Regions from separate parts of the Lysinibacillus sp. NPDC056185 genome, predicted to be linked through region 1. Evidence: riboswitches for the same ligand, from Rfam matches in the RefSeq annotation. Region 1 holds a riboswitch; each other region holds the start of a gene.

Evidence for each region. Region 1 has a riboswitch for S-adenosylmethionine ahead of ACMZ42_RS19530 (Na+/H+ antiporter NhaC family protein). Riboswitches for the same ligand answer to the same signal wherever they lie in the genome.
Region 2: linked by a shared signal. The riboswitch ahead of metK (methionine adenosyltransferase) and the one ahead of ACMZ42_RS19530 (Na+/H+ antiporter NhaC family protein) in region 1 are both predicted to bind S-adenosylmethionine.
Region 3: linked by a shared signal. The riboswitch ahead of ACMZ42_RS22150 (O-acetylhomoserine aminocarboxypropyltransferase/cysteine synthase family protein) and the one ahead of ACMZ42_RS19530 (Na+/H+ antiporter NhaC family protein) in region 1 are both predicted to bind S-adenosylmethionine.
Region 4: linked by a shared signal. The riboswitch ahead of ACMZ42_RS13850 (methionine ABC transporter ATP-binding protein) and the one ahead of ACMZ42_RS19530 (Na+/H+ antiporter NhaC family protein) in region 1 are both predicted to bind S-adenosylmethionine.

What each region holds. Positions count from the first base shown of each region.
Region 1 is NZ_JBLLLQ010000023.1:59,248-62,385, reverse strand. Features, by position in the region: gene crcB (fluoride efflux transporter CrcB) at 172-534, shown strand; gene crcB (fluoride efflux transporter CrcB) at 531-860, shown strand; gene ACMZ42_RS19535 (hypothetical protein) at 891-1,238, shown strand; SAM riboswitch class I at 1,478-1,585, shown strand; gene ACMZ42_RS19530 (Na+/H+ antiporter NhaC family protein) at 1,694-2,974, shown strand.
Region 2 is NZ_JBLLLQ010000030.1:29,904-33,041, forward strand. Features, by position in the region: gene pckA (phosphoenolpyruvate carboxykinase (ATP)) at 1-54, opposite strand, end outside; SAM riboswitch class I at 784-903, shown strand; gene metK (methionine adenosyltransferase) at 1,229-2,425, shown strand; gene ACMZ42_RS22035 (gamma carbonic anhydrase family protein) at 2,584-3,102, opposite strand.
Region 3 is NZ_JBLLLQ010000031.1:4,695-7,832, reverse strand. Features, by position in the region: gene ACMZ42_RS22150 (O-acetylhomoserine aminocarboxypropyltransferase/cysteine synthase family protein) at 196-1,497, opposite strand; SAM riboswitch class I at 1,615-1,728, opposite strand; gene ACMZ42_RS22145 (glycerol-3-phosphate acyltransferase) at 1,987-2,619, shown strand; gene ACMZ42_RS22140 (DASS family sodium-coupled anion symporter) at 2,806-3,138, shown strand, end outside.
Region 4 is NZ_JBLLLQ010000013.1:11,703-14,840, forward strand. Features, by position in the region: gene gcvH (glycine cleavage system protein GcvH) at 1-123, shown strand, start outside; gene ACMZ42_RS13840 (toprim domain-containing protein) at 506-847, shown strand; gene ACMZ42_RS13845 (thioredoxin family protein) at 864-1,166, shown strand; SAM riboswitch class I at 1,231-1,335, shown strand; gene ACMZ42_RS13850 (methionine ABC transporter ATP-binding protein) at 1,656-2,684, shown strand; gene ACMZ42_RS13855 (methionine ABC transporter permease) at 2,674-3,138, shown strand, end outside.

The DNA of each region.
Region 1 (3,138 bases):
TCCAAATCAATTTATCGGAACAATTTCAAGGTTTATCGCCCTAATTTTTAAATTTATCGCCTAACTTTTTTAATTTATCACCCAACTTTAATTTAACGCCTAACTATTATCTAAAATGGGTATCTCATGATACACTTTTTAATATAGACATTTTAATAAGGAGTCTTTACTTTGAAATCATTTTTAGCTGTTGGAATCGGCGGATTTTTGGGTGCCATCTGTCGATATAGCCTTGGTCTAGTACTTTCAAATAACGGTGGTTTTCCATTTGCGACACTTTGTATGAACTTAATTGGCTGCTTTTGTTTAGCATGGCTATTTACAACGTTTACAAAGCGAACACCTGTTATTATAGGAATTGGTACTGGCTTTTTTGGTGCTTTTACAACCTTTTCAACATTTTCTTTAGAAACGCTATTACTTTTGCAGGATAGTAAATGGCTACAAGCCGTTCTTTATATTTTTGTAAGTGTTTTTGGCGGTTTAGCTTGTGCATGGCTAGGATTTAAACTAGCAAAGGGGCGCTTCGTATGATAATGATTGGTATCGGTGGATTTTTGGGTGCACTAACAAGATTTTATCTAGGAAAATTGATTGTCCATACATACCCATGGGCAACATTTTTTATTAATATAACGGGTTCTTTTGCACTTGGCTTTCTATTTGCATTACATCCAAGTGATTGGATTTGGCAGTTTATAGGGCTTGGTTTTTTAGGAGCATATACGACCTTTTCAACATTTGGTTTTGAATGTTTGCAACTCTTAGAGCAGAAAAAATGGAGGCAAGCGATTATTTATATATGCACTACAGTTTTATTCGGTTTACTTTTCGCGGCACTTGGCTTTGTCCTTGTGTAGCAGCATTTTTGAAATACTAGAGGTGATTTTTTGACACAGCCGTCCATTGAACAATTACAAGCGCTCGAAGCTGAAATTGAACAAACATTATATACTTTAATCGACTTAGAACTAGAAGAAAACTTTCCAGAAATGAATACTCGCTTTGCACAATTACTTGCAAAGGTTCAGGCTGCTCAGTTAATTGATTATAAACTTGACGTCCTCGTAGATCCTCAAGGATTGGCAACAGAAACATGCACTCTACTACAAAGTTTAATAGAAGCAAAGGCTAGACCACAAAAAAGACAACGCCTCCTAACACATCGTATGATTTTAAAAATATGGCTACGTAAAAATCAACGCTTTATGACGGAATTTTTACCACAAATGTTTTAGGTGAGGCGCCCCTCCAATTCTAAGGGCGCCTCCTTTTTCCCCCTTTCAGTTGTTAAATCAAGTTGTGCTGCGTAAAAACAGCGACACCAAAAATTCACGCTTTCCTATCCTCTAAACCTCTTATTTGTTCAATTTCCTTAATTAATATAGCTTTTAAACCAAGCTTGATTAAAAATATGTTGCAAAAATCGACTTTTTATTATAATATTTATTATTGTGAAAAAAAATAATATATTTGCTTCTTATCAAGAGAGATGGAGGGACTGGCCCGATGAAATCTCGGCAGCGGAACTTATGATTTAAGTTACTGTGCCAAATCCAGCAGGCAAAGGCTTGATAGATAAGAGGAGTGTTTTATAGATATAAGGCCTCTTCTTGTTGTTACAAGAAGAGGCCTTTTTATCGTAAAAAGAATGGACAAAAGACGTGTCCAATTTTATTTTTTGGAGGTAGACATGAAGAAAGAGAATCCATGGGCGCTGATCCCATTTGTTGTTTTTTTAATTTTATTTATTGGTTCAGGGGTTATTACAGGTGATTTTTACGCCTTCCCTGTCATTGTAGCCATTTCTATTTCAGGCGCTGTGGCTTTGGCAATGAATCGAAAAGAATCGTTTGCGCAAAAGGTTGATATTTTTTGCAAAGGCGCAGGAAACTTAAATGTCATGCTGATGGTCATTATTTTTCTCTTGGCTGGTGCCTTTTCAGCGGTAGCAAAAGGCATGGGGGCAGTGGACTCCACTGTAAACTTTGCTTTATCGGTCGTTCCGCCAAACTTACTTGTCGTAGGCTTGTTCATCATCGCCTGCTTTATCTCCCTATCAATGGGTACATCGGTGGGAACGATTGTTGCACTGGCTCCAATTGGAGTTGGGATAAGCGAGCATATCGACCTTTCCATGGCTTTAGTAATGGCAGCGATTGTTGGCGGTTCGATGTTTGGCGATAATTTATCTTTTATTTCAGATACAACAATTACTGCCGTTCGTTCACAAGGTGCACAAATGAAGGATAAATTTAAGGTGAATTTTTGGATTGTGTTGCCGGCAGCTATTGTAACGAGCCTTATTTTAGGAGTTATCACAATGGGTGAAACTGCACAAGTGGAGCATTTAAGCTATAGTTGGGTAAAAATTGTTCCCTATGTTTTGGTTATTATTTTAGCGTTAGCTGGAATGAATGTTTTCCTTGTTCTGGCATCTGGGATTGTTCTTGCCGGGGCTGTTGGCTTAGCGGATGGCAGCTATCACTTAATGAGCCTTTTTCAAAAGATCGGCGAAGGAATGTCAGGCATGTATGAAATGGCATTCCTTGCGATATTAATAGCTGGAATGGTGGAGGTTATTAAGTTTAACGGAGGGATTGACTTTCTACTTCACCTTGCAACAAAAAGGATTAAATCGAAAAAAGGTGCTGAATTTGGCATTGCCGGCCTAGTGGGTTTAACAAATTTATCTACGGCCAATAATACGATTGCTATTTTAATTGCTGGTCCACTTGCAAAAAATATTGCTGAACAGTATGAGATTGAGCCGAGAAAATCCGCAAGTATATTAGATATTTTCTCCTGTACGATCCAAGGTCTACTGCCATATGGAGCCCAATTCCTAGCAGCCGCTAGTGTAGCCGGAATATCGCCAGTGAGCATGCTGCAATACTCTTTCTATCCAGTCCTTATAGGAATTTGTGGAACCATTGCTATCCTCATCGGATACCCGAAAGAAAAGAAAGCCTGAGCTACATCACTAAAAAAAATATTGATTTACCATTAAAATAATCCAATTGTTTTGAAAGAAATAATCAAAACGATTGGATTTTTCAATTTGAGGCTATTCATTTTTTGTGATAGAGATAATACTTAAAAGTTATAATTACACTTTCTCATTAGTTATTTCGTAGC
Region 2 (3,138 bases), on a different contig from region 1:
GTTACCGCCGCTTAATAATTCCTTCAGTTCGTTTGCAATTTCTACTGAATTCATCGATTAAATACCATCCTTTTTTATAGTATTCCCTAGAGTTTGAGGGAGATTTTCTTAATTTCAAAAATAGTATAACACAATTGCTTAAATAATCTATACTAATTCAGAAATTATTTTTCAGATTTTATTACTTTTCAAGAAAACGACAAAAAGTAAATTGATTCGTTTTGATAATGCTTTTTACCCTATTTATAATAAGTGATCACACATTCACTTTCGACACAGCAAAAATTGTGTTTGGAAGCTTTGGGCTAACATGGGGTTCGCACAGGATGTGAAGTTTTAGCTTGCTTTTTATTAGTTGGAGCTTGTCTTCAACTGAAAAGGGGCTACAATCATATTCATCCACCACATGTTCTGTAGCTAACGCTTTGCTTTTGCTACAAAATGTGCTGTAAAGGGTTACACATATGTTAACACATGATGTAAGGTGGAGAGTAGGGATTATTTTGTTTTAAATTACAGTATAATCCAAATTTGTTTCTATATAAATCCCATACTTTCTTTATAAGAATACAATCAATTATGTCTTGGCATAATTGTAACTGTCGCTTTACTTTCGCTACAGATAAACAATGCGTCCGGAATCTGCTTTGTGCTTGGGCCTGACAATGTTTTTTGCGCGAAAGCGTAGCGTCAGCAAAGGACGATGTTGGACACCCGCTGAAAGAAGTTAAAAATATTTGACAATGTTCGACCTTTTACGTATTATGAGATATTGAACGGATACTCTTATCCCGAGCTGGTGGAGGGTCAGGCCCTGTGAAACCCGGCAACCTGCATGAACTATTTCACGACATGCGCTGGTGCCAATCTGATGCAAGGGGAAACTCCCTTGAACGATAAGAGTGAAAGGTTACGAAGTCATTATTCCTTTCCTCATGTTAAGTAAGCGTGAGAAAAGGATTTTTTTATTGTTAAAAACGAATTAAAGGTAAGTATACAGTCCTTTCCTTATTATAATGACGGATCTTTCAAAAATCCTCGTGTTAAAAGAAGCAGCTGTTTATTTGTGCGGAAGCGTAGTGACAGCAACAACTGTTTTACTGTGCGAAAGTGCAATGACAGCAACAATGGCTTGAGAGTTCAATCCTTAGGGGCGAACTTGACATGGGTAATGAGTACCGTATTAATTCGCAAATATTATTTGTAAAAGTAATAGGAGGAAAATCAAATGACAAACCGTCGACTGTTTACATCAGAAAGTGTAACAGAAGGACATCCAGACAAAATTTGTGACCAAATCTCGGATGCCATTTTAGATGCTATTTTAGCAGAAGATCCAAACGCGCGTGTAGCGTGTGAAACAACAGTAACAACAGGCTTAGCATTAGTAGCTGGAGAAATTACTACTTCTACTTATGTAGATATTAAAGGTATCGTTCGTGATACTGTAGCAGAAATCGGTTATACACGTGGGAAATACGGCTTTGATGCTGAAAACCTAGCAGTTCTTGTTGCTATTGGCGAGCAATCACCTGATATTGCTCAAGGTGTTGACCAAGCATTAGAGGCGCGTGAAGGCTCTATGACAGACGCTGACATTGAAGCAATTGGCGCAGGTGACCAAGGTTTAATGTTCGGTTATGCATGTAACGAAACGCCAGAGCTTATGCCATTACCAATTAGTTTAGCGCATAAATTAGCTCGTCGTTTAACGGGAGTACGTAAATCTGGTGAACTAGCATATTTACGTCCAGATGGAAAAACGCAAGTAACGGTTGAATATGATGAAAACAATGTACCAGTACGCGTTGATACGATTGTAATTTCAACACAGCATGATGAAGAAGCTACACTTGAGCAAATTCAAGCAGACTTAAAAGAATTCGTTATTGCTCCAGTTGTTCCAAGTGAATTACTAGATGCCGATACTAAATATTTCATCAACCCAACTGGCCGATTCGTAATTGGTGGTCCTAAAGGGGATGCTGGTCTAACTGGACGTAAAATCATCGTTGATACATACGGTGGCTATGCACGTCATGGTGGAGGTGCTTTCTCAGGTAAGGACGCAACTAAGGTAGACCGTTCAGCAGCATATGCAGCACGCTATGTGGCGAAAAATATCGTAGCTGCTGGTTTAGCTGATCGAGCTGAAGTACAACTAGCTTATGCGATTGGTGTTGCTCAACCTGTATCTATTGCTGTTGATACATTTGGAACAGGAAAAGTTACGGAAAGTGAAATTGTAAAATGGGTACGCGAGCTATTTGATCTACGCCCAGCGGGGATTATCAAAATGCTAAACCTTCGTCGTCCTATTTATAAGCAAACTGCCGCATATGGTCACTTCGGTCGTACAGATTTAAATGTACCTTGGGAACAAACAGACAAAGCTGACGCATTAAAAGAAAAAGCAGGTTTATAAACTATTCAGCTAAAGCAATGAAGTAGCTGGGAAAATATTTTAAAATACTATTACAGAAAGGGGCTTAACATTAATTTAGCCCCTTTCGCTGTTTTTTAACGAAAAAAATAAGCTCCTATATTGCTCGGTTGCCCAAGCAATCGTGGAGCTGCTTTACATTAATTTTTTGGTTGAAGAGATTTATAGTATTGACCCTTTTCTACATATTCACGTATGATGCGTTCCATATCTTCTTTATCTTCATCGTTTAATTCTCTTACAACCTTTGCAGGACGGCCTAGTGCTAAACTATTTGGAGGAATGACTTTGCCTGGAGGTACTAGACTACCCGCCCCAATGAATGCACCCTCTCCAATCTCCGCTCCGTCTAATACTATAGAGCCCATACCTATTAAGGCTTTTTTTCGAATCGTACAACTATGTAAAGTTACTTGATGTCCAACTGTTACTTCATCTTCAATAATTAGTGGATATTTGGGGCTTTGATGTAAGCAACAGAGGTCTTGAATACTAACTCTTTTTCCTATAATTGTTGGTGATACATCTCCTCGAATAACTGTGTTAAACCAAATTGTTGTTTCAGCACCTATTGTAACGTCGCCGGTAACGGTTGCATAATCAGCAATAAAAACAGAAGAGTCAATATTGGGTTTTTTACCTTTAAATGGATAGATCATGAGGATCGCCTCTTTTCTTTCTTTGATGTAATATTA
Region 3 (3,138 bases), on a different contig from region 1:
TTCCTAGTATAAAACAAGGATTTAACCAAGTCAACAATACTTATAAAATTACTTGGTATTAATTTTAAACCATTTCATTACTCTCACCAAATGAGGCGAGCGGATGATGTAGCAACGTTTGACGCATTACCAAATGAGGCCTATCGAATGAGAAAATACGTAAACGCTACAACATTAGCCAATGTATTTTATTTATTAAGCTTCTACTTCTTGTTGTGAAGCTGTTACTTGTTCAATAGCTTGTTCTAAATCTGCAATGATGTCCTCTACTGCCTCTAAACCGATTGATAAGCGAATGAGCGACTCGGTTACGCCAGTTTGGATTAGCTCTTCAGCAGATAGTTGCTGATGTGTAGTAGATGCTGGATGAATAATTAATGATTTAGCATCCCCTACATTTGCTACGTGTGAGAATAATTTCACACTATCGATTAACTTACGCCCTGCTTCACGTCCACCTTTAATGCCAAATGTAAGTACAGAACCGAAGCCATTTCTTAAATATTTTTTAGCTAAATTATGGGTAGGGAAATCTTCTAAGCCGTTGTAATTTACATATTCCACAGATGGGTGGTTTCGTAAATATTCAGCTACTGCTAATGCATTTTCATTGTGTTTAGGAATACGCAAATGAAGCGTTTCTAAACCTTGTAATAAATTAAATGCCGCATCAGCACTTAATGTTGGTCCAAAGTCACGTAGCAGTTGCACACGCAGTTTTGTGGCGAATGCTGCATCAGCTGTGTCAATACCATAACGCAAACCGTGATAAGAAGCATCTGGCTCAGTAAAGCCTGGGAAACGTCCACGAGTCCAATCGAACTTCCCTGCATCTACTACAACGCCACCTAAAGTTGTTCCATGACCACCAATCCATTTCGTTGCAGAATGAACAACGATATCTGCACCGTAGTCAATTGGTGTAGAGCCATATGGTGAAGCAAATGTGCTATCAATAATTAATGGTAAGCCGTTTTCATGTGCTATATTTGCTACTGCTTCAATATCTAGTACCTTTAAACTTGGGTTACCGTAAACTTCAGCGAACACGGCCTTTGTTTTATCAGTAATAGCAGCTTTGAAATTTTCTGGATTTGTTTCATCTACAAAAATCGTTTTAATACCGTAGTTTGGTAGTGTGTTAGCGAATAAATTATAAGTACCTCCGTATAAAGAGCTACCTGCAACAATTTCATCGCCTGCCCCTGCAAGATTTAAAATGGAAAACGCGATTGCTGCTGCACCAGATGAAAGTGCTACTGCTGCTGTACCGCCTTCTAATAAAGCGACGCGTTTTTCAAAAACATCTACAGTTGGGTTTGTAATACGAGTGTAAATATTACCAGCTTCCTCTAAGGCAAAAAGACGTTGCGCATGAGCAGTGTCTTTAAAAACGAAAGCCGTTGAGCGATATACGGGTACTGTACGAGATCCTGTTACCGGGTCTGGCTCTTGGCCACCGTGTAACAGCAATGTTTCTGGTTTAAATTTTGTCATTGTATACCTCCAAATGGTTATTTTTTTACGATGGTACCGGAGATGAGGAGGATTTTTTCAGTAGAAAACAAAAACCCTCTTCAGCTAAGAAGAGGGTTGCGGTTGCAAGTTTTCCTCCCCTTATCTGCCAGATCCAAGTAAGAATCTGTAGGAATTAGCACCTTAGCAAGTTCGTCACTTACTGGTTGCCGGGCATCATAGGGCCTATCCCTCCGCCGCTCTTGATAAGAGTATGAGATTCAATTTCCATCGTTGTTACAAAGTATAAACATAGACTTTTTCTCTGTCAATACTAAAATTTTATTTTTTCCGAAACTTCTGTCTGCTTCTTTACGTAATCCAAACACATACACTATTTTAGATATTTATTGTTTTGGTCACCAAAGCATGGACTGATTTCCGTTTCAGCTGGGCGTTTCCTAGGGGCTTCGGGCTAACACAATGTTAGAACTTTTGTGATGAACCCATTATTTGGAAAGGAGAATTTTTATGATAAAAGCCGTTATTATTTTTCTTCTTGTTGGTTATTTGATTGGCTGTATTCACGGCTCTAAAGTTGCTCAGTTTTTATCAGGGGTAGATTTAAAAATGGCCGGTCATGGCAATGCAGGTGCCTCTAATGCAACACTTTCCCTTGGCTGGAAATACGGCATATTAGTTGCACTGATCGATATCGGTAAAGGCGTTGCAGCTATAATCGGTGCACATGTTTATTTAGCAGATATAACACAATTAACAGAAGTACAAGTTTGGCTCTTCATCTATATCGTAGCTTCCGGTGTCATTCTAGGTCATAATTTCCCATTTTATATGGGCTTCAATGGCGGTAAAGGAACTGCTTCAATCATAGGAATATTACTTGCGATTGATTGGAAAATTGGCTTGTTTGCACTCATTTTATTTGTTATTTTATCTTTCGTGACGAACTATTTAATTGTCGGTGTACTTGAATTTTATCTCGTTTTTTGTACAGCCACTTATTTATGGATTCCTGGAGTTGGCCCAACGATTTTAGCCCTATTACTTTTTGGTATAGCCATCATTTTGCATATCGAAAATATTAAGCGATTGATGCTAGGAACTGAGCCTAAAGTAACTTCAGCATTCAAAAAGAAAAAATAAAATCTTTTGGATATTTTTGTCTTTTCTTTGACCGTATATTTTCTCGCAACTGCCCATTATCGCTATAAATAGAGGGTATTTCACATACTAGTTTTTTTACAATAATTAGACAAATTAACTTTCTTAATAAAGCATTTTACTAGCCGATGTGAAAATTACAGTCATGTTTAAGAAAGGATGAAAAGTATGTCTACTTCTGAACAAGCAAAACAGAAACGTAATTTGAAACCACTCTGGATTGGATTAGCCTTCGCTTCATTAATCATCATTACTTTTTTACCTAACAACGGCGATTTACCTGTAGCCGGACAACGAGCTTTGGCTATTTTAGCTTTCGCGGTCATCCTATGGGTTACAGAAGCAGTATCCTATCCCGTTAGCTCTGCCATGATTATTGCTCTCGTTACAATCTTACTAGGGCTAGCTCCGTCAATGGAAGATCCAACGAGAGCGTTAGGAACATCGGATGCATTAAAGTTAGCATTAAGCGGATTTAGTAATTCTGCAGTTGCACTAGTA
Region 4 (3,138 bases), on a different contig from region 1:
CCAGAATTCGTTAATGAATCACCATATGAAAAAGCATGGATGATCGTTGTAGAGCCTGCTGATGCTTCAGAAATTGACAAGCTTATGACAGCTGAGCAATACGAAGAAATGATTGCAGAATAAGACAAGCCTTTAACTTCTTTCAGCGAGTGTTCAAACATCAGCTAAAAGAAGTTAAAGCCTCCGGCGGATGTCATGGAATCGGAAAGGAGTGTTTAGATGATGTTAGCCTAAGATCATCGCATCCATGCGATAACGGCTAACTAACCTGCGTCGTGCAGGCCTAAGCACAAAGCCGATTCCTGACGCGATTATGTCGAGGCATAATTGATCAGAAAAACGTCGGAAACTACCGACGTTTTTTTTTTATCTTAACCATCCTGCCACTATAGTTGGTAAGGTAAATGCAAGTATATTCCCTTATTAATAGGTATCTAACTGTATCAACGACAAGGTTTGTTGATATAATGAATTATAAGGGATATGTCTAAATGGGGGTGGCGTGATGTTCGAGGGAAAATGCTTAATTGTCGAAGGCCGATCGGATAAACTTCAAATCGAACCTATTTTAAATGAAGACGTAAAAATACTTTGTACAAATGGTACAATTGGTGTGCATCAATTAGAAGAGCTACTCGACCCATATGAGGGTTGTGAGCTTTATACATTTTTTGATGCAGATACATCAGGTAATAAGCTACGGGCATTAATGGACAGACATTATCCAGAGGCTGAGCATTTACGTACGATGCCAACATATAAGGAAGTTGAGACAACTCCGAGGAAAGTGTTAGCGGCGATATTGCTTCGTGCACATTTCTCAATCCATAATGAATATATTTTGTAAGGTTGCGTGAAAAAAAATGGAAGAATGGTCAAAAGAGCAGTGGAACACGGCTATCCAGTCCGGTGAAAAGGCTGCCTTTTATTTATATACGCCAATGTGTGGAACGTGCGCAGTTGCATCGAAAATGATGGCGGTTATTGAGCAATTGCTGCCACAGCTACAGATTGGTAAGGCGAATATTAATTTTATAGAGCAAATAGCTTATGATAATAAAATCGAAAGTGTACCATGTTTACTCGTATGTGAAGGCGGAGAAGTGATAGAAAAGGTTTATGCCTTCCAATCCGTACCATATTTATACGAATTGTTAAAAAACTAATTGACTGAATATTAATCACATGGTAAAGTAACAAATATATTAAAAAAACAATAAATATATCGAACTCTTATAAAGAGCGGCGGAGGGAAGTGCCCTATGAAGCCCGGCAACCATCACAAACGTGAAAAGGTGCCAAATCACCCAAAGATTTATCTTTGACAGATGAGAGAACGGTTTAGCGTATATGTACGTGACCCCTTCTACTTGTCTTTAAGTGAAGGGGTTTTTTAATTTCTTTCAGCGGGTGTCCTGGAATCGAAAAGGAGTGCTTAGAGGATGTTAGCCTAAAACCATCGCATCCATGCGATAATGGCTAACTGACCTGCATCGGTGCTGCTGTCGCTGCGTTAGCACTACGCTTTCGCGCAAAAAATATCTGCAGGCCTAAGCACAAAGCCGATTCCGGACGTAATTTTTATCTGTGCAAAAGCGAAGTGACAGCAACAATTATGCCGAGGCATAATTGATATAAGAAAAGGAGAATTCGCTATGATCAATCTTCAAAATATTACGAAGAAATACAAAACTACGAATGGCGAATTAACAGCAGTTAAAGACGTCAACCTTTCTATTAATAAAGGTGAAATTTTCGGCATTATCGGCTATAGTGGCGCTGGTAAAAGTACAATGATTCGTTTGTTAAATGGTTTAGAAAAGCCTACATCTGGTACGGTGACGGTTAATAATCAAGAGTTTTCGTCCATAAAGGGGCAAAAGCTTAGGGATGCTAGACAAAAGGTTAGTATGATTTTCCAACATTTCAATTTACTTTGGTCTAGAACTGTTGCAGAAAACATCGCTTTCCCACTAGAAATCGCAGGTGTGCCAAAGGCCAAACGGGAAGCACGTGTGAATGAATTGATTACACTAGTTGGCTTGGAAGGGCGCGAAAAAGCATATCCATCACAACTATCGGGGGGACAAAAACAACGGGTAGGTATCGCTCGTGCACTTGCTAATAATCCAGAGGTATTGTTATGTGATGAGGCAACATCTGCACTCGATCCGGAGACAACAGATGCTATTCTTGATCTACTTGTCGATATTAACGAACGATTAGGTCTAACGATTGTGTTAATCACACATGAAATGCACGTTATCCGTAAGATTTGTCATCGTGTAGCGGTTATGGAAGCTGGTGAAATTGTAGAACGTGGTGAAGTATTACAAGTATTCCAAGCTCCACAAGCAGCCATTACGAAAAAATTCGTTTCTCAAATTACAGATACGAAGGAAACACAGGAAACTGTGGCACAAATTAAAGAAAATTACCCTAATGGACAACTTGTTAAGCTAATCTTTGTAGGAGAAAAAACAGAGCAGCCTGTCATTTCACATCTTGTGAAACAGTTTGATGTAGAAGTAAGTATTGTACATGGTAATATTTCGCAAACGAAAAATGGAGCGTACGGTACACTTATTGTGCAAATTGATGGCTCAGAGGCGAACGTTGCTGCTTCACTGAGTTACTTAAATACAGTCGAAGTACAAACGGAGGTGATTACAAATGCTAACTAGTCTTTTTCCGAATGTCGACTGGGAAAAAATGTGGGACGCTACGTATGAAACATTGTATATGACAACAATTTCTACGGTCATCACATTTATACTTGGATTAGTAATTGGAATCTTATTATTTTTATCAAGTCCCAACCAACTATGGGCCAACAAAATTGTAAACTTTTTAACAGGATCAATCGTTAACATTTTCCGCTCGATTCCATTTATCGTATTGATTATCTTATTAATTCCATTCACGAAATTTTTACTCGGCACAATTCGTGGCGCAGACGCGGCTTTACCAGCATTAATTATTGGAGCTGCACCATTCTATGCGCGAATGGTATTAATCGCCTTACGCGAAATTGATAAAGGTGTTATTGAAGCGGCTCGTTCAATGGGTGCCAAAACGTCAACGATTATTTGGAAAGTATTAATTCCCGAATCGTTACCAGCGCTTATTTCTGGTCTT